DNA from 4 places in the Streptomyces sp. NPDC001450 genome. Region 1 is predicted to be linked to each of the others. Evidence: riboswitches for the same ligand, from Rfam matches in the RefSeq annotation. Region 1 holds a riboswitch; each other region holds the start of a gene.
The links. Region 1 has a riboswitch for cyclic di-AMP ahead of ACWC5O_RS28815 (transglycosylase family protein). Riboswitches for the same ligand answer to the same signal wherever they lie in the genome.

Region 1 (7,420 bases):
CGGAGGCGGCGCTGCGGGCGGCGGCTCGGGTGTACCGGGACGCGATCAAGGAGACGGAGGGCTGATTGCTTACAGGGCGTCAGAGCCCTTGTGCCTCAGTACCGTTGACCTGAACGTGGTCGTGAGGTGTGGGGGCGTGCGTGAGGCTGGAGTCGGAGCTGGCGAGCGTGGGGGCCGAGGTCCTCGTGGCGAGGCGGGACCCGGTGGAGTGGGCCCGGGTGCGGAAGGCGTTCGCGGCCTGGTTCAAGGGCAACGGCGCTCCCGGTTACGAGACCGAACTCCGCGTCGACCCGTGGCCGGCGGCCGGTCTCACGGAGCTGGAGCAGAAGGTCTGGTTCACGCGCGTGCGCATGACGCTCGACCATGCACCGGACAGAGATGTGGCTGCTGAGCAACTACGACGCCTGATAGAGGAGTTCGCCCCCGCCCCGGACGCGGGACGAACGTCTGGCCCGGGCCCGGGCCAGAAGCCGGATCAGAGTCCGCCCTTCCCCGGGGACCACGTCGACTTCCGGAGCGGCACCTTCCACGGGCAGGTCATCGGCGTCCAGGTACAGAACACCTACGGCGCCCAGCCGACCCACGCCCACTCCAGCCCGGCCGACTGGCCGACGGCCGGTGAACTGGAACCGCTCGCCCACGGGGTGCGGCCGGCCCGGCGTACGAAGGGGCTGCCCCAGCTGCCGCCCTACGTCGAGCGGGACATGGACGGCGCCGTCGGCTCGGCGGTGGCGGAGGGCGGGCTGGTGGTCGTCCTCGGGGAGCCGTTCGCCGGGAAGTCGCGTACGGCGCTGGCGGCCCTGGCCACCGTGCTCCCGACGGCCCGGGTGTACGCACCGGCCCGGCACGCGGACCTGCGGGGCCTGCCCGACCTGCTGCGCGGCCGGCCGGACCGGTGCGTGCTGTGGCTGGACGACCTCGACGGCCACCTCGGCGACGGCGGCCTGGAGCCACGGCTGCTGGCACGGCTGACCGGGCAGGGCGTGGTCGTACTCGCCACGCTGCGCGAGGACGCCTACGACGAGCACCGGCAGACGTCACGCGGCCGGGTGCTGGACCTGGCGCAGTTCGTGGAGCTGCCGCGCGACTGGAGCCAGGCGGAGCGGGGGAGGGCGGAGGGGGCGGGGGACCCGAGGCTCGCGCAGGCCGTCTGGCGCAGTGGCCCGGAGGGTGTCGCGGCCTATCTCGCCGTCACCCCGCTGCTCTGGGACGAGTGGCGGCGTGCCCGGCGCCCCGACCGGCACCCGCGCGGGCACGCGTTGGTGCGGGCGACGGTCGATCTGGCGCGGTGCGGGCTCAGGGGGCCGTTGCCGCAGGACCTGATCCTGCAGGTGCACCAGACGCACGAGGTTCCTGCCGGGCTGGACCGGGAGTCGGCGGAGGAGGCGTTCGCGTGGGCGGCGGAGGAGCGGTTCGGGGTGCTGCCGTTGCTGCGGCGCGGCGGGCCGCGGGCATGGGAGGCCGCGGCCTGTCTCGTGGAGATGGCGGAGGAGGACGGCGGCCTTCCGCCGGTGAGCGTGGCGCTGTGGCATCGGGCGGTGGAGGTCGCGCGCGAGAACGATGCGTACGACTTCGAGACGGTGGCCGCGCTGGCGCGGACCGCGTTCCGGGACGCGGCCGAGGGCGGGGACAAGGCGGCGATGTATCGGCTCGGGCTGCTGGAGGAGAGTCTGGGGGCCGGGGAGGAGGCCGAGGTCTGGTTCCGGAGGGCGGCCGAGGCCGGGATGGCCAAGGCGGCGGGACACCTCGGGCGGCTGCTGGTGGAGCGCGGTCATGAGAAGCAGGCGGAGCCGTTTCTGGAGACGGCGGCGTGGGCGGGGGACGCGGAGGCGGCGACACTGCTCGGCAAGCTGCTGCGAGAGTGGGCGGCGCGATGGCTGCGGTGGGGGGCCAACAGGGGAAACGGGGAGGCCGCCCACCTCCTGGGCGATCTGCTGTTCGGGGCCGGGGACCACGATGGCGCCGCCGAGTGGTACGACGCGGCGATGGTGGTGGGCCGTACCGAGGTCGCGATGAGCTATGGAGCGCTGCATCGGGCGTCGGACGAGGAGCCCTTGGCCGAGGTCTGGTTCCGGCGTGCCGCCGCTGCCGGGGACCACAGGGCCGACCACGCGCTCGTGCGCCCGTTCAACCAGTCGCTCGAGGAGGCCGAACGCTACTGTCGCGAGGACGCCGAGAACGGGACAGCCATGCAAGCGGCCCACCTCGGGTTCCTGCTGGAGCAGCAGGGCCGGGTCGACGAGGCCGTCACCTGGTATCGCAAGGCGTACGAACTCGGTGACGCCTATGGCGCCTTTCTGCTCGCCACCCTCTTGAAGAAGCAGGGCAGCAACCCGGGAGCCCTGGCCTGGTACCGCAAAGCCGCCGCCATGGGCCACCCCGCCGCGCTGAAGGCGCTCGGCGAGACGTCCGGGAAGCCGGATACCGTCAAGGAGTGACCAACGACCCCCACCCCCCGGCCGCCCCCGACCTCTTCACCTGGGAGTTCGCCAGCGATCCCTACCCCGCCTACGCCTGGCTCCGCGAGCACGCCCCCGTGCACCGGACCCGGCTGCCCAGCGGGGTCGAGGCCTGGCTGGTCACGCGGTACGCCGATGCCAAGCAGGCCCTCGCCGACCAGCGGCTGAGCAAGAACCCGGCGCATCACGACGAGCCCGCGCACGCCAAGGGGAAGACCGGTATCCCGGGCGAGCGCAAGGCCGAGCTGATGACGCACCTGCTGAACATCGACCCGCCGGACCACACCCGTCTGCGTCGGCTGGTCAGCAAGGCGTTCACGCCCCGCAGGGTCGCCGAGTTCGCGCCCCGGGTGCAGGAGCTGACCGACCACCTCATCGACCGGTTCGCGAAGCGGGGCTCGGCCGACCTCATCCACGAGTTCGCGTTCCCGCTCCCCATCTACGCGATCTGCGACCTGCTCGGCGTGCCGCGCGAGGACCAGGACGAATTCCGGGACTGGGCGGGGATGATGATCCGACACGGGGGAGGGCCGCGGGGCGGGGTCGCCCGGTCCGTCAAGAAGATGCGCGGGTATCTCGCCGACCTCATCCACCGCAAGCGCGAGGCGCTGCCCGCCGAGCCGACCCCGGGCGAGGACCTGATCTCCGGCCTCATCCGCGCCTCCGACCACGGCGAGCACCTCACCGAGAACGAGGCCGCCGCGATGGCCTTCATCCTGCTGTTCGCCGGGTTCGAGACCACCGTGAACCTGATCGGCAACGGCACCTACGCCCTGCTCACCCACCCCGAGCAGCGCCACCGCCTGCAGCGGTCCCTGGCCGCCGGGGAGAGGGACCTCCTGGAGACCGGGGTCGAGGAACTCCTGCGCTACGACGGCCCGGTGGAGCTGGCCACCTGGCGGTTCGCCACCCGGCCGCTCACCATCGGCGGGCAGGACATCGCCGCCGGGGACCCGGTGCTCGTCGTACTCGCCGCCGCCGACCGGGATCCGGAGCGGTTCGCCGACCCGGACGTCCTGGACCTGTCCCGCCGGGACAACCAGCACCTCGGCTACGGCCACGGCATCCACTACTGCCTCGGCGCCCCGCTCGCCCGTCTGGAGGGGCAGACCGCGCTCGCCACCCTCCTCACCCGCCTGCCCGACCTGCGGCTCGGGGCGGACCCGGCCGAACTGCGCTGGCGCGGCGGGCTCATCATGCGCGGCCTGCGCACCCTCCCCGTGGAGTTCACGCCCGTCCCCTGAGCGCGGCTCGAACAGGCCGGACACGGGCAGACGTTCGTACAGCCGAACATGACAGGCACTCTCTTCTGTGATCTTCACGTGATCTGCGCGGCATTAACTTGTGACAAGTGATCGTCTGCCGATACGTTCACTCATCAGCGTGGCCCCCGAGTTCCATCCGCCACGCCGGCCCCGCTGTCGCACGAAAGGCTTCCGCATGCTCTCCGGGAACGGTCGTCACCGTCGCCCCCGTCAGGCTCCGGCCCTGCTCGTCGCGGCCGGCGTGACCGGCTCCGCCATCGCCATCCCGCTCCTCGGCGCGGCGAGCGCCAACGCGGCCGACGGCACCACGTGGGACAAGGTGGCCGAGTGCGAGAGCGGTGGCTCCTGGAGCGCCGACACCGGCAACGGCTACTACGGCGGCCTGCAGATATCCCAGGACGACTGGGACAAGTACGGCGGCGCGGCGTACGCCTCCAGCGCCGACCAGGCAAGCCGTTCGCAGCAGATCGCCGTCGCCGAGAAGATCCTCGCCGACCAGGGCACCACCCCCTGGGCCACCTGCGCCCTGCTCGCCGGCATGACCTCGAAGTCCGGCTCCGTGGACGTCGACACGGGCGTCTCGGGCTCCGACTCGGGCTCGGCGTACTCCGGTGACTCCTCCAAGTCCTCGGACTCGTCCAACTCGGACGGCGATTCCGATTCCGGGAAGAATTCCGACTCATCCGACCTGCCGGATTCGTCCGCCTCGTCGCCCTCGTCCGACTCCTCCTCGGATGCGAAGAGCAAGCCGTCCCCGAGCGCCGACAAGGACGCCGACTCCAAGGACTCCGGCAAGAGCACGGACACTCCCAAGTCCGACAAATCCGCATCGCCCGACTCCGGGGACGTCCAGGGGGGCGAGTCCGTCACCACGGATCCCGCAACGGAAGACTCGGACAATTCGTGGCAGACCAGCGGCTCTTGGAGCCTGGTCGACACCGGCGCCCTCGGTAGTGGCGGACGTCACCGCGGTGCCAGTGCGGACGAAAGCGCGACAAACGGTCAGAACGACACCCCGCCGGGTCGCCACGCCGGCCGTGACGCGGACACCTACACCGTCCGTGAGGGCGACACCCTGGCCTCCATCGCCGACTCCCTTGACCTCGAGGGCGGATGGCGCGCGCTCTACGCCAAGAACGAGAAGGCCGTCGGTGCCGACCCGAACCACATCAGTGCCGGTCAGACCCTGAAAGTCGGTGCCGAAAAGGGCGATAAGTAGCGAGAGTTGACGCCCCACTTAACGCCTAATGTCCGTTTTGGCGAAAGTGTGGGATGAGTCTCAGAAGCCCTGATCGTCTTTGAAATTCCGCCGATCGCCTGTCTACGGTCAAGGCCGCTCGTCACCACGAGCCCCGGCATCCGCAACGCCGAGTCCTGCCAGCGGCCGCCCGGGAACAGTCGTCGCGTCATGCGCCGTAGGCAGGAGCGGGGGACCCAAGGTAAGCGCCGGGACCGGCAGTTGATGCCGGCACCGGCTTGGGGTGAAGCCGCGTCCCGTAAGGGCCGCGGCCGGGCAACTCAACCGGCCCGAACCCGACAGCTCACCTCGCAGGCGTCGGTGAGGGGATCGATCCATGCTGTTCTCCGGCAAGGGCAAGCACCGTCGTCCGTTCAAGGCCACCCGTGTCATCGCGCTCGCCGGTGTCACCGGCGCCGCCATCGCCGCCCCGCTGATGGCGGCCGGCAACGCCTCCGCCGCCACCGCCTCCGAGTGGGACGCGGTCGCCCGGTGCGAGTCCGGCGGCAACTGGTCGATCAACACGGGCAACGGCTACTACGGCGGCCTGCAGTTCTCCGCCTCCACCTGGGCCGCCTACGGCGGCACGGCCTACGCCGCCCGCGCCGACCTGGCCACCAAGCAGCAGCAGATCACCGTCGCCGAGAAGGTCCTCGCCTCCCAGGGCAAGGGCGCCTGGCCGGTCTGCGGCACGGGCCTGTCGAGCACCCCGTACAGCGGCACCGCGGCGGCCCCGTCGAGCAGCGGCTCCTCGAAGACCGCCATGACCACCACCCGCGCCGCCGAGCAGCAGGCCGCCTCCCGCTCCGCCGAGCGCCCGGCCGCGAGCAAGACCGTCACCACCCCGACCGGCAAGAAGGTCAAGAAGGGTGACGGCGAGTACAAGGTCGTCAAGGGTGACACCCTCAGCACGATCGCCGAGAAGCACAAGGTCAAGGGCGGCTGGAAGAAGCTGTTCGAGCTGAACAAGGACATCGTCGAGGACGCGAACCTCATCTACCCGGGCCAGCAGCTGCACCTGAAGTGACACCTGGCTCCCATCGGAACCACAGCGCTCTCACAAGGCCTGCCCCCACACTGAGGGCCTCGTGAGGGTCTTCCCCCCCCCGTCCCCCACGGGCTCCCCGCCCCGGCGCGTGTTCCCCCGTACGCGCCGGGGCGGGGTTGTTTGTGTCGCCACCTTGCTCTCCGCCCCGTTTCCCCTCTGTCTCCCCGCCTGTTCCCCACTCTTCGACCGGCCTCATCCACCAGCCCCTTTGTTCCGAGCGTGAACAATAGGTACGGTCTCCCTGTCCCTCGCTGTCCACGGGTCGGTCGGTCGGTGGCCGACGCCCCCGGGACGGTTAGGCTCTAGGCGCAAGGCACACAAGCCCCGCACAACCAGCGTCACATCCACGAAGGAGATGCTCGTGCCGTCCATCGACGTCGTCGTAGCCCGGGAAATCCTGGACTCCCGAGGCAACCCCACGGTCGAGGTCGAGGTCGGCCTCGACGACGGCAGCACGGGTCGTGCCGCCGTCCCGTCCGGCGCCTCCACCGGCGCCTTCGAGGCCATCGAGCTGCGCGACGGTGACCCGAACCGCTACCAGGGCAAGGGTGTCGAGAAGGCCGTCCTCGCCGTCATCGAGCAGATCGGCCCGGAGCTGGTCGGCTACGACGCCACCGAGCAGCGCCTGATCGACCAGGCCATGTTCGACCTGGACGCCACCGACAACAAGGGCTCCCTCGGCGCCAACGCCATCCTCGGCGTCTCCCTCGCCGTCGCCCACGCCGCCTCCGAGGCCAGCGACCTCCCGCTCTTCCGCTACCTGGGCGGCCCGAACGCGCACCTGCTGCCGGTGCCGATGATGAACATCCTGAACGGCGGCTCGCACGCCGACTCCAACGTGGACATCCAGGAGTTCATGATCGCCCCGATCGGCGCGGAGTCCTTCTCCGAGGCCCTGCGCTGGGGCACCGAGGTCTACCACACGCTGAAGAAGGTCCTGAAGAGCAAGGGCCTGTCCACCGGCCTCGGCGACGAGGGCGGCTTCGCCCCGAACCTCGGCTCCAACCGTGAGGCGCTCGACCTCATCCTGGAGGCCGTCAAGCAGGCCGGCTACATCCCCGGCGAGCAGATCGCGCTCGCGCTCGACGTCGCCGCGTCCGAGTTCTACAAGGACGGCAAGTACGAGTTCGAGGGCAAGTCCCGCTCGGCCGCCGAGATGACGGAGTACTACGAGGAGCTCGTGGCGGCCTACCCGCTCGTCTCCATCGAGGACCCGCTGTTCGAGGACGACTGGGCCGGCTGGAAGGTCATCACCGACAAGCTCGGCGACAAGGTCCAGCTGGTCGGCGACGACCTGTTCGTCACCAACCCGGAGCGCCTGGCCCGCGGCATCGAGGAGGGCACCGCCAACGCCCTGCTCGTGAAGGTGAACCAGATCGGTTCGCTGACCGAGACCCTGGACGCCGTCGAG
Region 2 (7,420 bases), on a different contig from region 1:
GCAAGGGCGCGGCGAAGGAGCCGGTGTCGGTCAGGGGCGCTGTCGCGGTCGGGCGGTTGAAGGGCTCGGTGGCGGCAGGAAGCGCGGTGACGCCGAGCGCGGTGGCCGCTTCCTGCGCCGGGAACACGCCAGGTGCCGCCCACTGCGGTGCGCGCCACTGGTCCTCGGCCGGCTGCGGTGCCTGACCCGCTGCGGTGCCCAGGGCGTCCGGCGCGGGAGTGGGCTGGGCAGCCGCGGCGCGCAGGGCGATGCCGCGGGACAACAGGTCCCGTGCCGCGGCGAGTTTCCGCCGGTTCTCCGCCTTGGACACCGCCGGGGCGGGTCGCCGGGACTCGGTGCCGGGGGCAGGTAGTGCCCGGGACTCCTGCTGCGGGGGCGTCGGGGGGGCGGGCAGAGCGGGGAGAGGGAGGGCGGTCGTCTGCGCCGAGGTGCGGCCCGCCGGTTCCAGCATGGCCCGGCTCGGCGGCTCGGCCGCGGCTCGGCCGGGGAGCTCCGGAGCGGTGCGGTCGGCCGCTACTTCCATGACCCGGCTGGTCAGTTCAGGAAGGGCACGGCTCGTCAGTTCGGGGACGGGCCGAGCGGTCAGCTCGGTGGCGGCCCCGCTCGGCAGCTCCGGCAACGCACGGGCACCCGTCCTCCCCGAGGGGCCGGCGGGCAACTCCGGCAGGCCTCGTCCCGGTGTCTCCCGGTCGCGAGCGGGGCGATCGCCGTCGCCTCGGTCCCCGGGGAGGGCCGGGGCGGCCCGCCGGCCGGGCATCCGGTCCGCCGGCAGTACCGCGGGTACGGACGGGCCGAGCTTGGCCCGCGCCCCTTCGAACCACTGCTTGGCCACCTCGTCGAGGGCCGGGTCCGAGCGCCGGTTCGGCCGCTTGGCCAGCGGAACACCACGAGTCCGCGTCGCCCCCGCCATGGCCCGTGTCGCGTTGAAGTTCCCCGTCTCGTCCTCGGCCCGGTCGTAGAGGGAGTTGATCCGCTGCCGGACCTCGTCGCGGCTGTCCGTCGCCATGAAGGGACGCACTCCTTCCGTGCTCCGCCTACCGAGCCGGCTGTCGGGTTCGGGCGGTGGGTTCCGGAAGGCGTGCCCTACGGCCGTCGCCTGCAAGGGCGTTGGCCGATTCACCCCGAAGTCGGTCGGGTCCCCGGCTCCGGCCGCACTCCACGGTGCACCGGATTCGGCGGGGGCCACGCGGCCCGGCGCGGTTCGCCGGGGGAGCCGTGCGGCCTGGTCGTCAACCTAGCCAATTTGTGTGGCCCGTGTGAAGGTTGAAGTGCGCAATGTCCGATACGGATATGTGATGTTCGTCTTGCCGTTCGAGACGAGGCACCCCCTGGGTGGCGCGGTGCCTATGAGATTCTGATGAATTCTCGGGACGCCTGAACACTCGGGCGCCCGGATCCGTATGGGGCGGGGGATTTCCATGCCGAGCCGCTCGACAGACTCAGAGGTACTTCCGTGGGACGCAACACGCGCAGACGCCCGACCCGTGCACGACGCGCGACCTTCGCAGCGGTCGCCCTGATGCTGGGCGGAGGCGGGCTCGTCGCGGCGAATGTCTACGCCTCGGCCTCCGAGGGCACATGGGGCGGGGACAGCGGCCCCGACGCGACGGGGCAGGTCCGCTCCGCGGGCATGGCCACGATCGACTGTCCGGACGTCGGCAGCCGGCTGACGACGGTGCCGGACGGCGCCCGCGAGGCCGTCGACCGCGAACTCGCCCAGCTGGACCAGCAGATCGCGGCCGCGTACCAGCAGCTCCAGGCGTCGGCCGAGTCCGTCCGCCAGGACCCTTCGGCCGCGGACGACCCCATCATGAACCCGCTGAAGGAGAAGCGGTCGGCCACGATCGAGCGGATCGCCGTCGCCATCGACCAGGTGGGGGACCGGCCGGAAGGACTGGAATCCCTGGCCGCCTGCACCCTGCGCCCCGGCCAGGACGGCGCGGGCGGCGACACGGGCGACGCCGGCCAGAGCAGCGCCACCCCGAGCGACGGAGCCCAACAGGGTTCCGGCCAGGGCCAGAACGGCGCCGGCCAGGGCGGCAACGGCCCCGTCGCCTCCGACTACGCGGACATCACCTCCGTACAGCCGAACGTGCCGAACCCGCCCCAGCAGGCCGACGCCTCGCGCGGCACCTTCACCTCCGAGTGCGGTGTCAACGCAGGCGGCCTGTTCAACTCCGACAACGTGATCGTCGCGCCCGGCGTCTCCAACGGCGCCCACCACTTCCACGACTACATCGGCAACCAGTCCAACAACGCCTTCGCCAGCGACGAGGACCTGGCCAGCGCCGAGACCAGCTGCGTGGACCAGGGCGACAAGTCCACGTACTACTGGCCGGTGCTGCGGCTGCAGAACGGCAAGCAGGAACGGGACGCCGGTGCCCCGGGCGGTGGTACCGAGGGCAACGCGGGCCAGATCGTCACGGCCAAGCAGGTGACACTGACCTTCGTGGGCAACCCGCGCGGCAAGGTCACCGAGATGCCGCGCCTGCTGCGCATCATCACCGGCGACGCGAAGGCCTTCGTCAACGGCCCCGCCAACGCGAACGCCTCGTGGAGCTGCACCGGTTTCGAGGACCGGCAGCTGAAGGACAAGTACCCGCTGTGTCCGTCCGGCAGCGACGTGGTGCGCACCTTCCACTTCCAGAGCTGCTGGGACGGCCGCAACATCGACAGCGCCAACCACCGCACCCACGTGGCCTTCGCCGGCCCCGACGGCGCCTGCCCCGAGGGCTTCCGGGCGATCCCGCAGCTGGTCCAGCGCATCGTCTACGACGTCGCCGCGCCGAGCCTGAACGACGGCGGGCGGACGGTGCCGCTCTTCGCGGTGGACTCCTTCCCCGAGCAACTGCACAAGCCGGTCACCGACCACGGCGACTTCATCAACGTCTTCGACGAGGACCTGATGCGCGAGATGGTCGACTGCATCAACTCCGGCCGGACCTGCGGACCTCGCGGCGGTGACGACTCCGGTGCCACCACGGCCCCGAGCCCGGGCGACGACAACGGTGCGACGGAGGCCCCCGGCAACGGCGGCGCCACGGCCGACCCCGGCACGAGCGCCCCGGCCGAGCCCGCCCCGGCCTCCTCCGACTCGACGCAGGAGCCCCGGACCTACAAGACGACCTCGCCGGCGAACACCACCAAGCACGACAAGCCCGCCAAGCACGACAGCCAGTCCGGCAAGCAGGACGGCCAGACCGGGCAGAGCGCTCCCGCCAGGGCCGGCAAGGCTGACAAGGCCGCGTCGACCGCACCGTCCGACTCGGGCGCAGGCGAGGTCGGTAAGGCCACCCAGACCCCGGCCGGCAGTCAGGCCGCCCAGTCCCCGGCCGCACAGGCGCAGCCCCCTGCCGCCCAGTCCGAACCCCAGGCGGTCCAGGGCGGTCTCGCCGAGACCGGCGCGCACCTGTGGCCCGCCGCCATCGGCACGCTGCTCGCCCTGTCCGGCCTCGTCATGCTGATCCGGGCCAAGCGCCTGCGGTACTGACCGCACGTCACGGAACAGCGAAGCGGCGGCCCCACCCTCCAGCGGTGCGGCCGCCGCTTCGTTGTCCGGAGCCGGCCAGCCGCTTGTGGGAGCGCTCCCAAGCGCATGAAGATGTCCGCATGCCACCCACGGACACCCGCCCCGCGATCCGCCCCTACCGCCCCGCCGACCGTGACGCGGTCGCCGACATCTGCGTTCGCACCGCGCACAACGGCGGCGACTCCCGCGCCCTCTATCCGGACCTGCGCCTGATGCCGTCGATCTTCGCCGAGCCCTACTGCCACCTCGACCCGGACCTGGCCTTCGTCCTGGACGACGGCGAAGGCGAGGCGGTGGGGTACGTCCTCGGTACGGCGGACACCGAGCGGTTCGTCAGGGACTTCCGGCGGACCTGGATCCCCCTGCTGGCCGACCGCTACCCGGAACCCACCGCGCCGCCCCGCACGCCCACCGAGGAGATGCTCGGCCTTCTGCACCGCCCGGAACGCATGCTCGTACCCGAACTCGCCGCCTACCCCGCCCATCTGCACATCGACCTGCTGCCGCTCTGGCAAGGGCGCGGACACGGACGCCGGTTGATGCACACGCTGCTGAACGCCCTGCGCGCACAGGGCGTTCCGGCCGTCCACCTCGGCATGGTCACCGCCAACACGGCCGCCCGCGCGTTCTACGACCGGCTCGGCTTCCACGAGATCCCGGTTGCGGACCCCGGCCCGCTCACGTATCTGGGCCGGGCCACGGCCCCGGACTGAGCACCCGTCCGACGGCGTCCGTCAGAGGACGCGCAGGGTCTGCTTGGCGAGTTCGTACGCGGGCAGCATCGCGTTGTGCTCCTCGGTGTCCATCCCGCCGAGGTGCAGCACGACAGGGCCGTGGGGCGTCGAGACCGCCAGGGCGCTCTCCTTCTTCGTCTCCTCCAGGAGCTTGCTCGTGTAGAGGTACTCCACCTCGACACCGGACAGGCCGGTGGCCGTCCTGAAGGAGCCGTACTTCGCCTTGCTGGTGTTGTCCTCGGCGGCCACGAACTGCCGCAGGACCGTACGCGCGTCGGCGTCGCCCGGCTCGCCGGTCCACACCCGCAGGAAGCCGATCTTGCCGGCGGGCTTGGCGTCGATCTCACAGGCGGTGGTGACCGGGCCCTGCCGGAGGAAGGCGTCGGCCAGGGCTCCGCTCAGGTCGCCGTCCGACCCCTTCGATGCCTTCGACAGCTCCTTCCCGGCGTCGATCCCCTTGGGCTTCCAGCTCTTGGCGATGTCGAAGCTGACGGGCAGTTCGCAGGCCGACCCCGCGGCACCGATGGTGCCGCCGCGCGCCGCGACCGCGCTCTTCGCCCCCGCACTCCCGGCGGCCGACGGGCTCCCCGACGCCTTCGCCGCCCCGTCCGGCGACTGCGAGCAACCTCCCAGTACCGCCGCCAGCACCACCGCCTGGACCACCCGGCCTCGCACGGACCCCACCCTGACCTGCACCGTCGTCTCCCCTCCTGTTCGGCGCGGCCACTGTAACCGAGGGCACCGACATCGCCGTACGCAATAGCGGGGGCCAGGAGGAGGGGAGGGCTCAGTCCCCGTCCCGCCGGCAGTGCAGGAACAGATGCGGCTCGGGTACGGCGTCGGGATGGGCCGGGGAGAACGTGGCGTGCTCCTCGGACAGGACCGTCAGGCCCGCCCCGGTCGCCAGCTGCGCGAAGTCCCCGGCGTCGAAGCTCGTCACTCGCACCGGCTGTCCCATGAACACCGCCTCGACGGCCTCCACGTCGAGGGGCACGGTGGCCAGCACCGCGAGCCCGCCGGGCCGCAGCGCACGTGCCATCCGGCGCACGACGGCCGACTGCTCGGCACGGGACATCTGCAGCAGCGAGAAGTACCCGCACACCGCGTCGAACGAGCCCTCGGCGAGCGGCAGTTCACGAATGTCGGCCAGCCGGAACTCGGCCCCGGGCACCTGCCGGGCGGCGATGTCGACCATCACCGGGGAGACATCGACGCCCAGCACGCTGTGCCCCGCCTCGGCGAGGGTCTGCGCGGTCGGCCGTCCCGTCCCGCTGCCCACGTCCAGCACCCGGCTGCCGGGATCCAGCCGGTCCAGCAGCCATCGCAGCGAGGCCCGGTGCGCGTCGGACGACGCGAACGCCTTCTCGTAGTCGAGACCCAGCGCGTCGAACACCACCGCGGCCGGTGCCCGCTGTTCGTCCTCGCCCAAGACAGCTCCTCCCGTGTCCCGTCCAGGTGCCCGGCATCGTCGCACTCCCGTGCCGGGGCCCACAATGTCGCGCGCCGGGTGCCGTTTGCGGACTGCGGCGCCCGCGGTGCAGGGTTCGGAACGTGCCTACCTTGCTGATCGTGCATCACACCCCCTCGCCCAACTGCCAGGCCATGTTCGAGGCCGTCGTCTCCGGCGCGACCACACCGGAGATCGAGGGTGTCCGCGTCGTACGGCGGGCCGCCCTGTCCGCCACCGCCTCCGACGTCCTGGAGGCCGACGGCTACCTCCTCGGCACCCCGGCGAACCTCGGCTACATGTCCGGCGCCCTCAAGCACTTCTTCGACCAGGTCTACTACCCCTGCCTGGACGAGACCCGGGGCCGGCCCTTCGGCTACTACGTCCACGGCGGCAGCGACGTCACGGGCGCCGTGCGCGCCATCGAGGCCCTCACCACCGGCCTCGGCTGGCGCCGTGCCACCGACGCGGTGACCGTCACCGGCGAACCCGGCAAGGCCGACGTGCAGGCCTGCTGGGAGCTGGGCGCCACGGTCGCGGCCGGGCTCATGGCCGAGGCCTGACGGTGAGGTGCCGACGACGGGCGTGAGCAGGTGACGGCTGTGCACCGGAAGGCCGACCGGGACCGTGCCGGGGGGCGGGGCCCGTAGACCGTTCGGGTGTCGGGCGGACGTGGTCACGCCCGCACCTCCCGCGCGCAGGAGCGGGCCAGTGGAGGGGGTCATGTGCGGCGCTTGTGCGGGAGCCGCGTCCGGCCCCGGCCCAGGCGCGCACGGCGATCTCGGACCCGGCGCACATCCTCTGCCTGGATGGACGAAGGTGCGGGCGCGGTGCCGCTGGCCGACGATGAGGAGGCGGACCGCGTCCCCGGGGCGCGGTCGCACACCGTCGAACGTCGTCGAGCCGAGGGAGCGTCGTATGGGAGCGGACGGCCACATACGCGGACGGACCGCCCAGGACGAGCAGGACACCAAGGAATTGCTGCGCCGGTGCGCACGGGACGTCGTGGACGTCGCCGAGGGCATCCGCGAGGTGTCCACACGCACCAGCACCGCGCTGTTCGCGCCGGCCCTGACCGCCTCCGCGCGCCGCCGTCCCCGTACCGCTCTCGCCGCCCAGTGGGCGCTGCTGCGGGCCCTGACGAACAAGGAGGGCCTCGGCGGCTTTGCGATCACGGCACCGAAGGGCATGGGGCATGTGCTCGGCGTGGCCGGTGAGGTGCTGGGCCGGGAGAGCCTGGCCGCGCTGGTGGCCGTCACCTCCCTGCGCCTGCGGATCGCCGCCGTGCTGTTCGACCACCCCGAGTTCGAGCGCGACCCGGGCATGCGCATGCTGATGGCCGCGGTCACCGCCGACCACGACCTGGAGGCCGTACGGGCCCTGCGTGCCCTGCTCAGGGACCAGGGAGCCCAGCGCTCCCTGTCCGGACTCGCGCCCCTGATGGCCGAACTCCCCGCCATCCGCGCCCTGCTCGACGAGGACCCGGAGCACGACGGGACCGGCCGGGCACTCGCCGCCGGCCGCGGCCTGCCCGCCGGTCCGGTGCACGGCGTCAGCGCCGCCCGTCTCGCGGGCACGGACCAGAGCGAGGGCGCCGCCGAGGCCGTCGACCTCACCGACCAGGAGCGGCAGACCATAGCCACCGAAGGCTCCCTCCTCGGTTTCCTGCGCAACATAGAGGTGCTGTCCACCAACGGGCGGATCCTGGTG
Region 3 (7,420 bases), on a different contig from region 1:
CGCACCGCGGCCGAACTGCTGGGGCGGCACGTCGAGGAGATCTGCGAACGCACCGGAAGCGTCCAGGTCGACATCGTGGGGCACAGCCTCGGCGGACTGATCGCCCGTTATTACGTACAGTGCCTGGGCGGTGACCTGCGGGTGCGCACGCTGGTCACGCTGGGCACCCCGCACTCCGGCACCCGGGCCGTACCGCTGGCCAGCGCGCATCCGATCGTGCGGCAGATGCGGCCCGGCTCGGAGGTGATCGAGGAGCTGACCCGGCCCGCGCAGGGCTGCCGGACCCGGTTCGTCAGCTTCTGGAGCGACCTCGACTCCGTGATGGACCCGCCGGAGACGGCCTGCGTCGATCATCCCGACCTGGACGTCCTGAACGTCCTGGTGACCGGGATCGGGCATCTCGCGCTGCCGGTGCACCCCGCGGTGGCGGCCGGGATACGCGAGGCGCTCGACAACACCCTCCCCGAGGAACCGCTCAGCGGCGGCCTGACGGTGGCCTGAGGGCGGCGGCCGGACAGGCGGTCAAGGCGACGGCATGGGCGCGGCACAGCCGGTACACAGGTGACGCACGGTCACCTGACATCGAACACTCTTCGAACACAGGGCCAAACTCGTGTCCGCCGTCCGCCAAAACACGGCCGATTGCCCGTTTCCGGCCCACGCGAAACCGGCGGAAGATTGTCGCGCCCGCGTACCGCCGGGTACAGTCGCCGCACTGCTCTGGCAGCCCCTGTTGTCGAGGCGAAAGAGAAGTTGGTGAACGACCGTCACCCGTCGGGGACCATGACCACCCCGGCCCCGGCTTCCGACGCCTCCGCCGCGCACTACGCGCAGTACGGGGCGCAGGAAGCCCAGTACGACGACCTCACCACGTACGGCGGCTACGACGCCACAGGTTTTGCGAGCGGCACCACCGGCACCGGATCCTTCGCCACCGACCCGCTCTTCGGCGGCCTCCCGGGCAATGAGCAGCACACCGGCGCGTACGACACCACGCAGTGGCAGACCGGCACCGGCCAGACCCTGAACTACGACCCGTACGCGGCCCAGCACCACGCCGCCTACGACTCGGGCGTGTACGACAACACCGCCTGGTCGGTCCCCGCTCAGGCCACCGGGAACGACATCAGCGGCCAGTGGGACGCGAACGCCTGGCTCCAGCCCGACCAGTCCGCCGTCGCCGACCCCACCCAGCAGTGGCAGTGGGGCACGCAGACGTTCGACACGGGCGCGTACGACGCCACGCAGTGGAACTCCGACGGCACGGCCGCGGCGCACGAGCAGCTTGCGGAACCGTTCGACCAGCAGGCCACGGCCACGTTCGAGCAGGTCGGCGAACCGTTCGACCAGCAGGCCACGGCCTCCTTCGAGCACGTCGACGAGTTCATCGAAATCCCGTCCGAGCACGGCGAGTTGGGCGACACGGGCGAGTTGCCCGCAGTCCCGTCCCTGCTCGACGACCAGGAAGAGGCCACCCCGGCCCCGGCGACCCGCGCGGGCTCCCGCAGCGCGGCGCGTTCCCGGCGCCGTACGCCCCCCAAGCGCTCCGCGCTGCTGACCGTCGCCGTGCCCTCGGTCTGTGTGATGGGGGTCGCCGGGATCGCCGCCGCCTCCGTCGGCGGCCTGACCGACGACGGCAAGGACACCACCGCCTCCGCCTCGGACGCGCACGCGCACGCGGTGAAGCCGTCCGTCGCCAACAGCAAGCTGGACGCCCAGCTGCGGACCCTCTCCGCCGGGGCCGACGACTTCGCCGACCGGGCCAGCCGGACGCAGGAGCGCATCGACCTCAAGGCGCAGCAGGAACTGCAGCAGAAGAAGGCGGCTGCGGAGGCCGCGCTCAAGGAGCGGCTGCGTCCCAAGTTCGCGCTGCCGGTCACGCAGCACGGGCTCAGCGCCTACTTCGGCCAGGCAGGCGTGAACTGGATGTCCGTGCACACGGGCATCGACTTCCCGGTCTCGTACGGCACCACGGTGATGTCCGCGACCGACGGCGTCGTCTCCACGAAGTGGAACAGCGCCTACGGCAACATGATGATCGTGACGGCGAAGGACGGCACGGAGACCTGGTACTGCCACCTCTCCAGCTACCGCGTCGCCTCCGGTACGGCCGTCAAGGCCGGCGACCCGATCGCCTACTCCGGCAACTCGGGCAACTCCACCGGCCCGCACCTGCACTTCGAGGTACGTCCGGCGGGCGGGGCGGCCATAGACCCCCTGCCGTGGCTGCGCAGCCACGGCCTGGACCCGACCTGAGCCGCCGACGAACCGAGCCCCGCCGATCCGGCGGGGCTCACTCGTCTCCCTACAGCTTCTCCACCGGCGCGTACCGCAGCAGCAGCCGCTTCGGCTTCCCGTCCCCGAAATCGATCGTCGCCTGGGCCTTGTCCTCCACGCCCGACACCGCGACGACCGTGCCGAGCCCGAACTGGTCGTGGGTGACCCGGTCGCCGACGGCCAGGGACACCACCGGCTTCTCGGAGGCCCGCCGGGTGGCGAACCCGGACGCGCCCGCCGCCGACGAGCGGGAGCGGGACGAGGACAGCGAGGACACGATCCCGGAAGCCGGCCCGGAGGACACCGGGGCGGCGGCTCCCGTCCGCTTCCACTGCACATGGGCGGCCGGGATCTCCTCCAGGAAACGGGAGGGCGGGTTGTACGAGGGCTGCCCCCAGGCGCTGCGCATCGCCGACCGGGTGAGGTAGAGCCGCTCCCGCGCGCGCGTGATGCCGACGTACGCCAGCCGCCGCTCCTCCTCCAGCTCCTTGGTCTGGCCGAGGGCGCGCATGTGCGGGAAGACGCCGTCCTCCATGCCGGTCAGGAAGACGACCGGGAACTCCAGGCCCTTGGCGGTGTGCAGGGTCATCAGGGTGATGACGCCGGAGCCTTCCTCGTCCTCGTCGGGGATCTGGTCGGAGTCGGCGACCAGTGCGACCTGCTCCAGGAAGTCGGACAGCGCCACCGACTCACCCTCCCCGCGGTCCTGCTCGAACTCCAGGGCCACGGCCGCGAGTTCCTGGAGGTTCTCGATGCGGGTCTCGTCCTGCGGATCGGTCGAGGCCTGCAACTCGGCCAGGTAGCCGGTGCGTTCGAGAACCGCCTCCAGGACGGTCGCCGGTCCGGCGCCGGACTCCACGATCGTGCGCAGGTCCTCCATCAGCGTGTTGAACCGCTTGACCGCGTTGGTGGAGCGCGCGGCCATGCCGTACGCCTCGTCCACGCGCTTCAGTGCCTGCGGGAAGCTGATCTTCTCGCGCTGGGAGAGGGCGTCGATCATCGCCTCGGCGCGCTCGCCGATGCCCCGCTTGGGGACGTTGAGGATGCGGCGCAGCGGCACCGAGTCCTCGGGGTTGGCGAGGACGCGCAGGTAGGCCAGGACGTCCCGGACCTCCTTGCGCTCGTAGAAGCGGACGCCGCCGACGACCTTGTAGGGCAGGCCGACGCGGATGAAGACCTCTTCGAAGACACGGGACTGGGCGTTGGTGCGGTAGAAGACGGCGACGTCCCCGGACTTCGCCTCGCCCGCGTCCGTGAGGCGGTCTATCTCGTCGGCGACGAACTGGGCCTCGTCGTGCTCGGTGTCGGCGACGTAGCCGGTGATCCGGGCGCCCTGTCCGGCATTGGTCCACAGGTTCTTCGGGCGGCGGGACTCGTTGCGCTCGATGACCGCGTTGGCGGCGGACAGGATGGTCTGCGTGGAGCGGTAGTTCTGCTCCAGCAGGATCGTCGTCGCGTTCGGGTAGTCCTCCTCGAACTGGAGGATGTTGCGGATGGTCGCGCCCCGGAAGGCGTAGATCGACTGGTCCGCGTCACCCACCACGCAGAGTTCGGCGGGCGGGAGGTCGTACTCGCCCGGCGGGGTGTCGACGTCCTCGGCGGCACGTTCACCCGTGCCGACCAGCTCGCGCACCAGCGCGTACTGGGCGTGGTTGGTGTCCTGGTACTCGTCGACCAGGACGTGCCGGAAGCGGCGGCGGTAGTGCTCGGCAACGTCCGGAAAGGCGCGCAGCAGGTTGACCGTCGTCATGATCAGGTCGTCGAAGTCGAGCGCGTTGGCCTCGCGCAGCCGCGACTGGTAGAGCGCGTAGGCCTGGGCGAGGGTCTTCTCGAAACCGTCCGCGGCCTGGGCGGCGAAGTCCTCCTCGTCGATCAGCTCGTTCTTGAGGTTGCTGATCTTGGCGCTGAAGGACTTGGGCGGGAAGCGCTTGGGGTCGAGGTCCAGGTCGCGGCAGACCAGGGCCATCAGGCGCTTGCTGTCGGCGGCGTCGTAGATGGAGAAGCTCGACGTGAAGCCGAGCTTCTTCGACTCGCGCCGGAGGATCCGCACGCACGCGCTGTGGAAGGTCATGACCCACATCGCGTTCGCGCGCGGGCCGACGAGCTGCTCGACGCGCTCCTTCATCTCGCCCGCGGCCTTGTTGGTGAAGGTGATCGCGAGGATCTGGCCCGGGTGCACGTTCCGTTCGGCGAGCAGGTGGGCGATGCGGTGGGTGAGCACACGGGTCTTGCCGGAGCCGGCGCCGGCGACGATGAGCAGCGGGGAGCCGGCGTGCACCACCGCGGCGCGCTGGTTCTCGTTCAGCCCCTCCAGGAGGGCTGCCGCGTCGATCGCGGGGCGGGGGGCGCCGTCGCGGTAGTACGCGTCCCGGTCCGGCGGCACGTCGAACTTCCCACCGAACAGATCGTCCGGAAGCGGCTCCGGAGCGTGATCGTCCTCGGGCGGCGGCGGGGGCTCCTCCTCGCGCCCGCGAGGGGCTTGGAGGTCCGCCAGGAAGCTGTCGTCAAAGAGGCTGCTCATCGCTCTCCGAGTCTAGGGCGCCGCACCGACAACCGGCCGCCGTCCCGGGAACATGGCCGGTTCACGGGGAGCCGGTCCTTCGTGCCCGGGAGGGCCGAACAGCCCCTCACACAGCGGAATCACCCCGTGACACGGGAGCGATCCCACGCCGAGGTCACGAAAATGTATCGGACATATCGTGCACCAACCTTCACACGAGACACACCAGTTGGCTAGGTTGCGGGGCGGGCCGCGCGCCCCCTTCCGGCGAACGTCGCCGATCCGCGCGGCCTCCGCCGAGTCCGGCGCACCCCCGCACGGTGACCGGAGCCGGGGACCCACCGAACCTTGGGGTGAATCGGCACACGTCCCGCCCGGGACGAGGGCCGTAGGGCAAACCTTCCGACCACCCGCCCGAACCCGACAGCTAACCCGGTAGGCGGCACATGGAAGGAGTCGCCTCCCTTGGCGTCGCACCGCAAGCCGCGCCCCGCGGGCACACTCGGAGCAGGTTTCCGCACCCCAGCCCTCGCCGCCACCGCCGCTCTCACCTCCGTGGCCGTGCTGTCCCAGACGGCCGACGCCGCTCCCTCGACCGATGGAAAGCCGAGCCTGGAGGAGGTCGAGAAGAAGGTCGACGACCTCTACCGCCAGGCGGAGTCGGCGACCGAGAAGTACAACGCCGCCAAGGAGCAGACCGGCAAGCAGCGCACCCACATCGACTCCCTGCGCGACGAGGTCGCCCGGCGGACCGCCCGGCTGAACAAGGCCCGCGGGGAGCTGGGCTCGTTCGCCGCCGCCCAGTACCGGACCGGGGCCGCCACGCCCGACACCGCCACCTTCCTGCTCGCGGACAGTCCCCAGGACTACTTCGACGAGAGCCAGCTGATGAACCGGCTGACCTCGCGCCAGAAGAGCGCCGTCGACGACTACGTCACCGAGCAGGCCGCGACCATGAAGAAGCGGCAGGAGGCGGCCAAGAGCCTCCAGACGCTGTCCGAGTCGCAGAACGAACTGCAGACCGCCAAGGCCACCGTCCAGAAGAAGCTCGCCGCCGCGCGCAAGCTGCTGTCCCAGCTGACGGCCGAGGAGAAGGCCCGGCTGGCGGCGATCGAGCGGCAGAAGCAGGAGGAGGCCGCACGCAAGGCCGCGGAGCTGGCGAAGCAGCAGGCGGCACAGGCCAAGGCGCAGGAGCAGGCACAGCAGACGAGCGGCTCGTCCACCTCCGGCGGCTCGTCGACGTCCGGCGGCTCGTCCGGCGGGTCGTCGACGTCCTCCGGAACGTACGCCACCAAGGCCGAGAAGGCGATCGCCTTCGCCCGTGCCCAGATCGGAAAGCCGTACGTGTGGGGCGCCACCGGACCCGACTCGTACGACTGCTCCGGCCTCACCCAGGCCGCCTGGAAGGCCGCCGACGTCTCGCTCCCGCGCACCACCTACGACCAGGTGAACGTGGGAACCACGGTCTCCCTCGCCGACGCGAAGCCCGGCGACCTGATCTTCTTCTACGACGACATCAGCCACGTCGGCATCTACATAGGCAACGGCATGATGATCCACGCTCCCAAGCCCGGCGCGTACGTCCGCGAGGAGTCGATCTACTACGGCGGCGAATCGATCATCCACAGCGTGGTCCGACCCGCCTGACCATCCCCTTCGTCCGGCCCGACCGTCCTCTTTTCGAGCTTTCGAACGCCGCGCGCGCGTGGCCTCCGCGCCCCGCGCGCGCGGCTGCCTAGCATCGGGCGCATGCCCGGCATCTCGGCTCTGCGTGCGTGGTGGGCGGGGCGTCCGCCGGCGGCGGGAGCCGCCGTCATGGCGACCGGCATCGTGTCGTTGGGCCTGCATCTGACGGGCACCGAGACGGTGTCCCGCGTCTTCCTGTGGCTGGCCTGCGTCGCCTGGGCGGCGCTGGCCGCCGACTTCCTCGCACGGCTGGTGGCGCAGCGGGAGCGCTGGGTGGCCGAGGCACACAGCCCGGGCGCGCTCACCGCCGTCGCCGCCACGGCCGTGCTCGGCACCCGGTTCTCGGCGCTCGGCCGGCAGACCCTGGCCGAGGCGTCGCTGGTTCTGGCCGTGGCGCTCTGGCCGGTGCTGCTGTACCTGGTCGTACAGCACTGGGAGCGACACATGCCGGGAGCGGTGTTCCTGTGCTGTGTGGCCACACAGGGGCTTGCGGTACTGGCGGCCACGCTGGCCGCGGCCGAGACGACGGCATGGCTCGCCCACGCCGCGCTGGTGCTGTTCTGGCTGGGCCTGGTGCTCTACGGCCTCGCCCTGCTGCGCTTCGATCCGCGGCAGGTCCTCGAGGGGGCCGGGGACCACTGGATCGCGGGCGGGGCGCTCGCCATCTCGGCGCTGGCCGGGGCGAGACTGCTCTCCGCCGACAGTGCGCGGCTGTACCTGTGGAACGACGACGACCGGGGCGTACTGCGGAACGTGACGGTGGCGCTGCTCTTCCTGGATCTGGCCTGCTACGTGGTCCTGCTCGTCGCCGAGGTGGCCCGGCCGCGGCCGCGCTACGACATGCGGCGCTGGGCGACGGTGTTCCCCATGGGGATGACCGGGGCGGCCATGCTGTCGGTGGCGGCGGCCGTGGGCATCGCGTGGCCGAGGGGACCGGGGCGGGTCCTGGTGTGGGTG
Region 4 (7,420 bases), on a different contig from region 1:
GCCGGAGCGTCAGACGTTCACGCCGTGCTGGCGGAGGTAGGCGATCGGGTCGACGTCCGAGCCGTACTCGGGGGTCGTACGGGCCTCGAAGTGCAGATGCGGTCCGGTGACGTTGCCGGTCGCGCCGGACAGGCCGATCTGCTGGCCCGGGAGGACCTTCTGGCCCACGACGACGCCGATGGACGACAGATGGCCGTACTGGGTGTACATGCCGTCGGCCATCCGGATCACGATCTGGTTGCCGTACGCGCCGCCCCAGCCGGTGGAGACGACCGTGCCGGAGCCGACCGCGTGGACGGACGTCCCGCTGGCCGCGTGGAAGTCGATGCCGGTGTGGGAACCGGAGGACCACAGGGAGCTGCTGGCCTTGTAGCCGGTGGAGACGTACGAGTGCGCGATCGGGGCGACGAAGGCGTTCAGGCGCTTGCGCTCGGCCTCGCGGGCGGCGCGGGCCTGGGCCTCGCGCTCCTTCTTCGCCTCCTCGGCGGCCACCTTGGCCGCGGCCTCCTCGGCCGCCTTCTGCCGGGCGGCCACCTGCTGGGCCTCGGCCTGCGCGTCGATCTGCTCGGCGACCGTGTCGCTGACGGTGATGACCGGGGTGAGGCCGGTCTCCTCGACGGGGTTCTCCGCGGCGAGCGCCGGGGTGGCCGCGAGGGTGCCGATGACACCGGTGGTGGTGAGGGCCGCGAGACCGGCCGCCTGAGCGGTGGTGCGCTTGACCCGGCCGGGCTTGCGGTGCTTCCCGGTGGCGCAGATGAACGCCATGAAGTGGTTGGTCCTTTCCTTCCCTCTCGCCTACCGGGTTAGCTGACGGGTTCGGAGCAGGAAGGTCTCCTACGGGCCCCCTCGCTCACGCGCGGGCGTCCGATTCACCCCAGGGGACTACGGTGGGTCCCCGGCTCCCCTGGCTCGCGCCGTACGGGGACTCGGCGATGGCTGTCCGGTGCCGCGGGCGCGGCGCACTGCCTGACGGACAGCCCGGAAGACGCTATGCGGCCCGACTTTCGATCCCCAAACGGATCCGGGCTTTTGTAGCGCATCCCACAGGCCAGACAGGCAACCTCTGCCCCAATTCGGACATCTGGGGAAGGGCTCCGCACAGCAAGGGGCCCTGACGACCCGTCGGGTCGTCAGGGCCCCCACGCGCGCGAGGCGCCGTAAGGCCGCTACTCGGCTGCCACGACGGTGACTTCGCCGATGCCGAGCGCCTCGACCGGCGCCTTGATCTCGGCCGCGTCACCGACGAGGACGGTCACGAGGCGGTCCACCGGGAAGGCGTTGATGACCGCCGCGGTGGCCTCCACGGTGCCGGTGCCGGCGAGCTGCTGATACAGCGTCGCCTGGAAGTCGTCGGGCAGGTGCTGCTCGACCTGGTCCGCCAGCGTGCTCGCGACGGCCGCCGCGGTCTCGTACTTCAGCGGCGCCACACCGACCAGGTTCTGCACGGCGACGTCCCGCTCGGCGTCGGTCAGGCCCTCCGCCGCGAGCGTGCGCAGCACCCTCCACAGGTCCTGCAGCGCGGGACCTGTGTTCGGGGTGTCCACGGAGCCGCTGATGGCGAGCATCGCGGCGCCCGTAGCCCCTCCGGGGGAAGAGGGGGCCGCGGAGCGCAGGACCTGCCCGAAGGAGCGCACGCCGTAGGTGTAGCCCTTCTCCTCGCGCAGGACGCGGTCCAGGCGGGAGGTGAGGGTGCCACCGAGGCAGTAGGTGCCGAGCACCTGGGCGGGCCACACGCGGTCGTGCCGGTCGGGTCCGATCCGGCCGATGAGCAGCTGGGTCTGGACGGCGCCCGGCCGGTCGACGATGACCACCCGGCCGGTGTCGTCGGCGGTCACCGGCGGCACGGGCCGCGGCGCGCCCGCGGTGCCGGTCCAGGCGCCCAGGGTGTCGGCGAGCAGGTCGTCCAGGTCGGTGCCGGTGAGGTCGCCGACCACGACCACGGTGGCCGTGGCGGGCCGCACATGACGGTCGTAGAAGGCGCGTACGGCCGCCGCGTCGATCTTCTCGACCGTCTCCTCGGTGCCCTGGCGCGGCCGCGACATGCGCGAGGTCGCCGGGAACAGCTCCTTCGAGAGTTCCTTGGCGGCGCGGCGGGCGGGGTTGGCCAGCTCGTGCGGGATCTCGTCCAGACGGTTGCGGACCAGCCGCTCGACCTCGCTCTCGTCGAAGGCCGGCGCGCGCAGGGCGTCGGCGAGCAGGCCGAGGCCCTTGGCCAGGCGGGAGGCCGGGACCTCCAGGCTGAGGCGGACGCCGGGGTGGTCGGCGTGCGAGTCGAGCGTGGCGCCGGCCCGCTCCAGCTCGGCGGCGAACTCCTCGGCGGAGTGCTTGTCGGTGCCCTCCGAGAAGGCCCGCGCCATGATCGTGGCGACGCCCTCCAGAGCGGGCGTCTCGGCGTCCAGGGGCGCGTCCAGCAGCACCTCGACGGCGACGACCTGCTGGCCGGGGCGGTGGCAGCGCAGCACGGTCAGGCCGTTGTCCAGCGTGCCGCGCTCGGGGGCCGGGAACGCCCAGGGCCTGGCCTCGCCCGGCTGCGGCTGGGGGTGGAAGTCCATCGTGGCGAGCTCGGTCACTTGGCCGTCTCCTCGTTGTCGCTCTGGTCGGCGCCCGCCTCTACGGTGGCTTCCTGCTCCGGGTCTTCGGGGACGTCGGCGTCCTGGACGGTCTCCGGGTGCTTGGGCTCGTAGACGAGGACCGCGCGGTTGTCGGGGCGCAGGCAGGCCTTGGCGACCTCCTGGACCTCCTCGGGGGTCACCTGGAGAACGCGCTGGACGGCGGTGAGGGCGAGCTGCGGGTCGCCGAACAGGACGGCGAACCGGCACAGTTCGTCGGCGCGCCCGGCGACCGTGCCGAGCCGGTCCAGCCACTCGCGCTCCAACTGGGCCTGGGCGCGCTCCATCTCCTCGGCCGTGGGGCCCTCCTCGGCGAACCGGGCCAGCTCCTCGTCGATCGCGGACTCGATCACCGGCACCTCGACGTCACCGGAGGTCTTCACGTCCAGCCAGCCGAGCGAGGGCGCACCGGCCAGGCGCAGCAGGCCGAAGCCGGCCGCGACGGCCGTACGGTCGCGGCGCACGAGCCGGTTGTACAGGCGGGAGGACTCGCCGCCGCCGAGGACGGTCAGGGCGAGGTCGGCCGCGTCCGCCCGGCGGGTCCCGTCCTGCGGGAGCCGGTAGGCGGCCATCAGGGCGCGCGCCGGGACCTCCTCCTCGACGACCTCGCGCAGCTGCTCGCCGATGATCTCGGGCAGGGAGCCGTCGCGGGGCTCGGGCTTGCCGTCGTGGGAGGGGATGGACCCGAAGTACTTCTCGATCCAGGCGAGGGTCTGCACGGGGTCGATGTCGCCGACCACGGAGAGCACCGCGTTGTTGGGCGCGTAGTAGGTGCGGAAGAACTGGCGCGCGTCCTCCAGGGTGGCCGCGTCCAGGTCCGCCATCGAGCCGATCGGCGTGTGGTGGTAGGGGTGGCCCTCCGGGTAGGCGAGGGCGGTCAGCTTCTCGAAGGCGGTGCCGTAGGGCACGTTGTCGTAGCGCTGGCGGCGTTCGTTCTTGACGACGTCCCGCTGGTTCTCCATGGACTCGTCGTCCAGGGCGGCGAGCAGGGAGCCCATACGATCGGCCTCCAGCCAGAGGGCGAGCTCCAGCTGGTGGGTGGGCATGGTCTCGAAGTAGTTGGTGCGCTCGAAGCTGGTGGTGCCGTTCAGGGAGCCGCCGGCGCCCTGCACCAGCTCGAAGTGGCCGTTGCCCTTGACCTGTGCTGAGCCCTGGAACATCAGGTGCTCGAAAAGGTGAGCCAGGCCGGTACGTCCCTTGACTTCGTGGCGGGAGCCGACGTCGTACCAGAGGCACACCGCCGCCACCGGGGTCAGGTGGTCCTCGGAGAGCACCACGCGCAGACCGTTGGCCAGGCGGTGCTCGGTCGCTGTCAGGCCCCCGGAGCCTGCCTCGGCCGTGGTCGTGTGACCCATGGGCATGTACGTCCCTTCGCGAGCGGAGGCGGTCGTCGAAACCGCGGATTTCCTGCCGGTCCTGCCACTGTATGCAAAGCGTGCGAGGCCTCGGCGAAGTTCCCGCCGGACGTACGCCCACAGCGGATCGCGTAGCCTGCGTCAGGCGTGCCGTGGGACGGCCTTCCGGCACCGGGCAGGACCGCGCGGACCGGGTCGTGGCCCGGGTTGTCAGTGCCTCGGTCCACAATGGTCCGCGTCAGATCCGTCAAACGCTTCAGCAAGGAGCCAGGCAGGATGGCCCGCCGCAGCACGAAGACCCCGCCGCCCGAGGACTCGTACGAGGAGAAGATCCTCGACATCGACGTCGTGGACGAGATGCGTGGCTCCTACCTCGAGTACGCGTACTCGGTCATCTACTCGCGCGCTCTGCCGGACGCCCGTGACGGCCTCAAGCCGGTGCACCGCCGCATCGTCTACCAGATGAACGAGATGGGCCTGCGCCGCGACCGCGGCTACGTGAAGTGCGCCCGGGTCGTCGGCGAGGTCATGGGCAAGCTGCACCCGCACGGCGACGCGTCGATCTACGACGCCCTGGTGCGCATGGCCCAGCCGTTCTCGATGCGCCTCCCGCTGGTCGACGGCCACGGCAACTTCGGCTCGCTGGGCAACGACGACCCGCCGGCCGCCATGCGGTACACCGAGTGCCGGATGGCCGAGGCGACGAGCCTGATGACGGAGTCGATCGACGAGGACACGGTCGACTTCACGCCCAACTACGACGGCCAGGAGCAGGAGCCGGTGGCGCTGCCCGCCGCCTTCCCGAACCTGCTGGTCAACGGCTCCTCGGGCATCGCGGTCGGCATGGCGACGAACATGCCGCCGCACAACCTGCGCGAGGTCGTCGCGGCCGCCCGCCATCTGATCAGGTACCCGAACGCGGACCTGGACGCACTGATGCGGCACGTCCCGGGCCCCGACCTGCCCACCGGCGGCCGGATCGTCGGCCTGGACGGGATCCGGGACGCGTATGCGACGGGCCGCGGCACCTTCAAGATGCGCGCGACGGTCTCGATCGAGACCGTGACCGCCCGCCGCAAGGGCCTGGTCGTCACCGAACTGCCGTTCACGGTCGGTCCGGAGAAGGTGATCGCCAAGATCAAGGACCTGGTCAACGCGAAGAAGGTCCAGGGCATCGCCGACGTCAAGGACCTCACCGACCGCGAGCACGGCCTGCGCCTGGTCATCGAGATCAAGAACGGCTTCGTGCCGGAGGCGATCCTGGAGCAGCTGTACAAGCTCACCCCGATGGAGGAGTCCTTCGGCATCAACAACGTGGCCCTGGTGGACGGTCAGCCGCTCACCCTCGGCCTCAAGGAGTTGCTGGAGGTCTACCTCGACCACCGCTTCGACGTCGTGCGGCGCCGCAGCGAGTTCCGCCGCGGCAAGCGCCGTGACCGTCTGCACCTGGTCGAGGGTCTGCTGACCGCGCTGGTCGACATCGACGAGGTCATCCGGCTGATCCGGTCCAGCGAGAACTCCGCGCAGGCCAAGCAGCGCCTGATGGAGCGGTTCTCGCTGAGCGAGGTCCAGACGCAGTACATCCTCGACACGCCGCTGCGCCGGCTCACCAAGTACGACCGCATCGAGCTGGAGGCGGAGAAGGAGAAGCTCACCGCGGAGATCGCGGAGTTGACCCGGATCCTGGATTCGGACGCGGAGCTGCGCAAGCTGGTCTCGGCCGAACTGGCCGCCGTGGCCAAGCAGTTCGGCACCGACCGGCGCACGATCCTGCTGGAGTCTGCGGGCGCTCCGGTGGCCGCGGTGCCGCTCCAGGTCGCCGACGACCCGTGCCGGGTGCTGCTGTCCTCCACGGGCCTGCTGGCCCGTACGGCGGACAACGAGCCGTTCACGGAGGACGCCGGCGCCAGACGCGCCAAGCACGACGTGATCGTCTCGGCGGTCCCGGCGACCGCGCGCGGTGAGATCGGCGCGGTGACCTCGGCGGGCCGCCTGCTGCGGATCAACGTGGTCGACCTGCCGCAGCTGCCCAGGACGGCGACCCCGCCGAACCTCGCCGGAGGGGCGCCGCTGACGGAGTTCGTCTCCCTGGAGGACGACGAGACGGTGGTCTGCCTGATCACGCTGGACGAGTCGTCCCCGGGTCTGGCGCTCGGCACCGAGCAGGGCGTCGTCAAGCGTGTGGTGCCCGACTACCCGTCCAACAAGGACGAGTTGGAGGTCATCACGCTGAAGGAGGGCGACCGGATCGTCGGCGCGGTGGAGCTGCGCACCGGCGAGGAGGACCTGGTGTTCATCACGGACGACGCGCAGCTGCTGCGCTTCCAGGCGTCCATCGTCCGTCCGCAGGGCCGCCCGGCCGGCGGTATGGCGGGCATCAAGCTCACCGAGGGCGCCAAGGTCATCTCGTTCACGGCGGTCGACCCGGCCGCCGACGCGGTGGTCTTCACGGTGGCGGGCTCGCGCGGCACGCTGGACGACTCCGTGCAGACGACGGCCAAGCTGACCCCGTTCGACCAGTACCCGCGCAAGGGCCGGGCCACCGGCGGCGTGCGCTGCCAGCGGTTCCTGAAGGGCGAGGACTGCCTGTCGCTGGCCTGGGCGGGCCCCGTCCCGGCCCGGGCGGCGCAGAAGAACGGCACCCCGGCGGAGCTGCCGGAGCTGGACCCGCGCCGGGACGGCTCGGGCACGTCGCTGGCGAAGACGGTGTCGGTGGTCGCGGGACCGGTGTTCTAGACCTCGTACGCCACTGCGTCGGGCTCCTCCTCGGAGCCCTGCACGTACCGCAGGACGCCCCACATGCCGTGCTCGTCGGCGTGTGGGGTGTCGTTCTTGCACCCCTCCAGTTCCTTGCCGAGGGCGTCCGCCTCGATGCCGGAGCCGATCAGTACGAGCTGGGTGAGACGGGCGTCGGCCGGCGACAACGGGTGGGGGTAGAAGCGCAGGAACGGGCCGACGGCATGGACGGCGTACCGGTTGACGGTGTCGTACGGCCCGAAGTCCACGTACCCCTTGATCCGGTACAGCCCCTGCGGACGGCCGTCCAGGAACTGCATCAGCCGGCGGGGATCCATCGGCACGTCGGACGTGAAGGACAGGCTGTCGTAGCGTGTGTGCAGGTGGCCGTGGTGGTCGTCTTCGCCGTGCTCGTGCAGGTCGTCGAAGGACAGTTGCCCGATGCGTTCCTCGCTCGGCCTGCAGTCGAAGAAGAACTCCGGGTCGACGCGGCCGTAGGTGGCGGGGACGACGACGGCCCGGTCCGTCAGCGAGCGGACCAGGCCGAGGACGCGGTCGGCGTCCGGCGCCCGGTCGAGCTTGTTGACCACGACGAGGTCGGCGAGGGCGAGGTGCCGGTCGATCTCGGGATGCTGGGCGCGGGTGCCGTCGAACTCGGCGGCGTCGACGACCTCGACGAGGCCGCCGTAGACGATGCCGGGATGCTCGCTGGCGAGCACC

Region 2: another riboswitch for cyclic di-AMP. It lies ahead of ACWC5O_RS02095 (hypothetical protein); the one in region 1 lies ahead of ACWC5O_RS28815 (transglycosylase family protein).
Region 3: another riboswitch for cyclic di-AMP. It lies ahead of ACWC5O_RS36045 (NlpC/P60 family protein); the one in region 1 lies ahead of ACWC5O_RS28815 (transglycosylase family protein).
Region 4: another riboswitch for cyclic di-AMP. It lies ahead of ACWC5O_RS15715 (M23 family metallopeptidase); the one in region 1 lies ahead of ACWC5O_RS28815 (transglycosylase family protein).

The regions. Positions count from the first base shown of each region.
Region 1 is NZ_JBSFHY010000029.1:110,594-118,013, forward strand. It holds gene ACWC5O_RS28795 (nucleoside triphosphate pyrophosphohydrolase) at 1-65, shown strand, start outside; gene ACWC5O_RS28800 (tetratricopeptide repeat protein) at 141-2,438, shown strand; gene ACWC5O_RS28805 (cytochrome P450 family protein) at 2,435-3,703, shown strand; gene ACWC5O_RS28810 (transglycosylase family protein) at 3,900-4,943, shown strand; cyclic di-AMP (ydaO/yuaA leader) riboswitch at 5,126-5,294, shown strand; gene ACWC5O_RS28815 (transglycosylase family protein) at 5,299-5,988, shown strand; gene eno (phosphopyruvate hydratase) at 6,365-7,420, shown strand, end outside.
Region 2 is NZ_JBSFHY010000002.1:54,935-62,354, forward strand. It holds partial or broken gene ACWC5O_RS02095 (hypothetical protein) at 1-1,006, opposite strand, end outside; cyclic di-AMP (ydaO/yuaA leader) riboswitch at 1,017-1,188, opposite strand; gene ACWC5O_RS02100 (DUF1996 domain-containing protein) at 1,520-3,490, shown strand; gene ACWC5O_RS02105 (GNAT family N-acetyltransferase) at 3,610-4,242, shown strand; gene ACWC5O_RS02110 (lipoprotein) at 4,264-4,959, opposite strand; gene ACWC5O_RS02115 (class I SAM-dependent methyltransferase) at 5,051-5,692, opposite strand; gene ACWC5O_RS02120 (flavodoxin family protein) at 5,815-6,273, shown strand; gene ACWC5O_RS02125 (hypothetical protein) at 6,629-7,420, shown strand, end outside.
Region 3 is NZ_JBSFHY010000043.1:9,199-16,618, reverse strand. It holds gene ACWC5O_RS36060 (esterase/lipase family protein) at 1-501, shown strand, start outside; gene ACWC5O_RS36055 (M23 family metallopeptidase) at 757-2,256, shown strand; gene pcrA (DNA helicase PcrA) at 2,306-4,798, opposite strand; cyclic di-AMP (ydaO/yuaA leader) riboswitch at 5,062-5,234, shown strand; gene ACWC5O_RS36045 (NlpC/P60 family protein) at 5,243-6,424, shown strand; gene ACWC5O_RS36040 (tellurite resistance/C4-dicarboxylate transporter family protein) at 6,527-7,420, shown strand, end outside.
Region 4 is NZ_JBSFHY010000012.1:90,568-97,987, forward strand. It holds gene ACWC5O_RS15715 (M23 family metallopeptidase) at 10-765, opposite strand; cyclic di-AMP (ydaO/yuaA leader) riboswitch at 778-942, opposite strand; gene ACWC5O_RS15720 (M16 family metallopeptidase) at 1,167-2,570, opposite strand; gene ACWC5O_RS15725 (M16 family metallopeptidase) at 2,567-3,970, opposite strand; gene ACWC5O_RS15730 (DNA gyrase/topoisomerase IV subunit A) at 4,241-6,700, shown strand; gene ACWC5O_RS15735 (CobW family GTP-binding protein) at 6,697-7,420, opposite strand, start outside.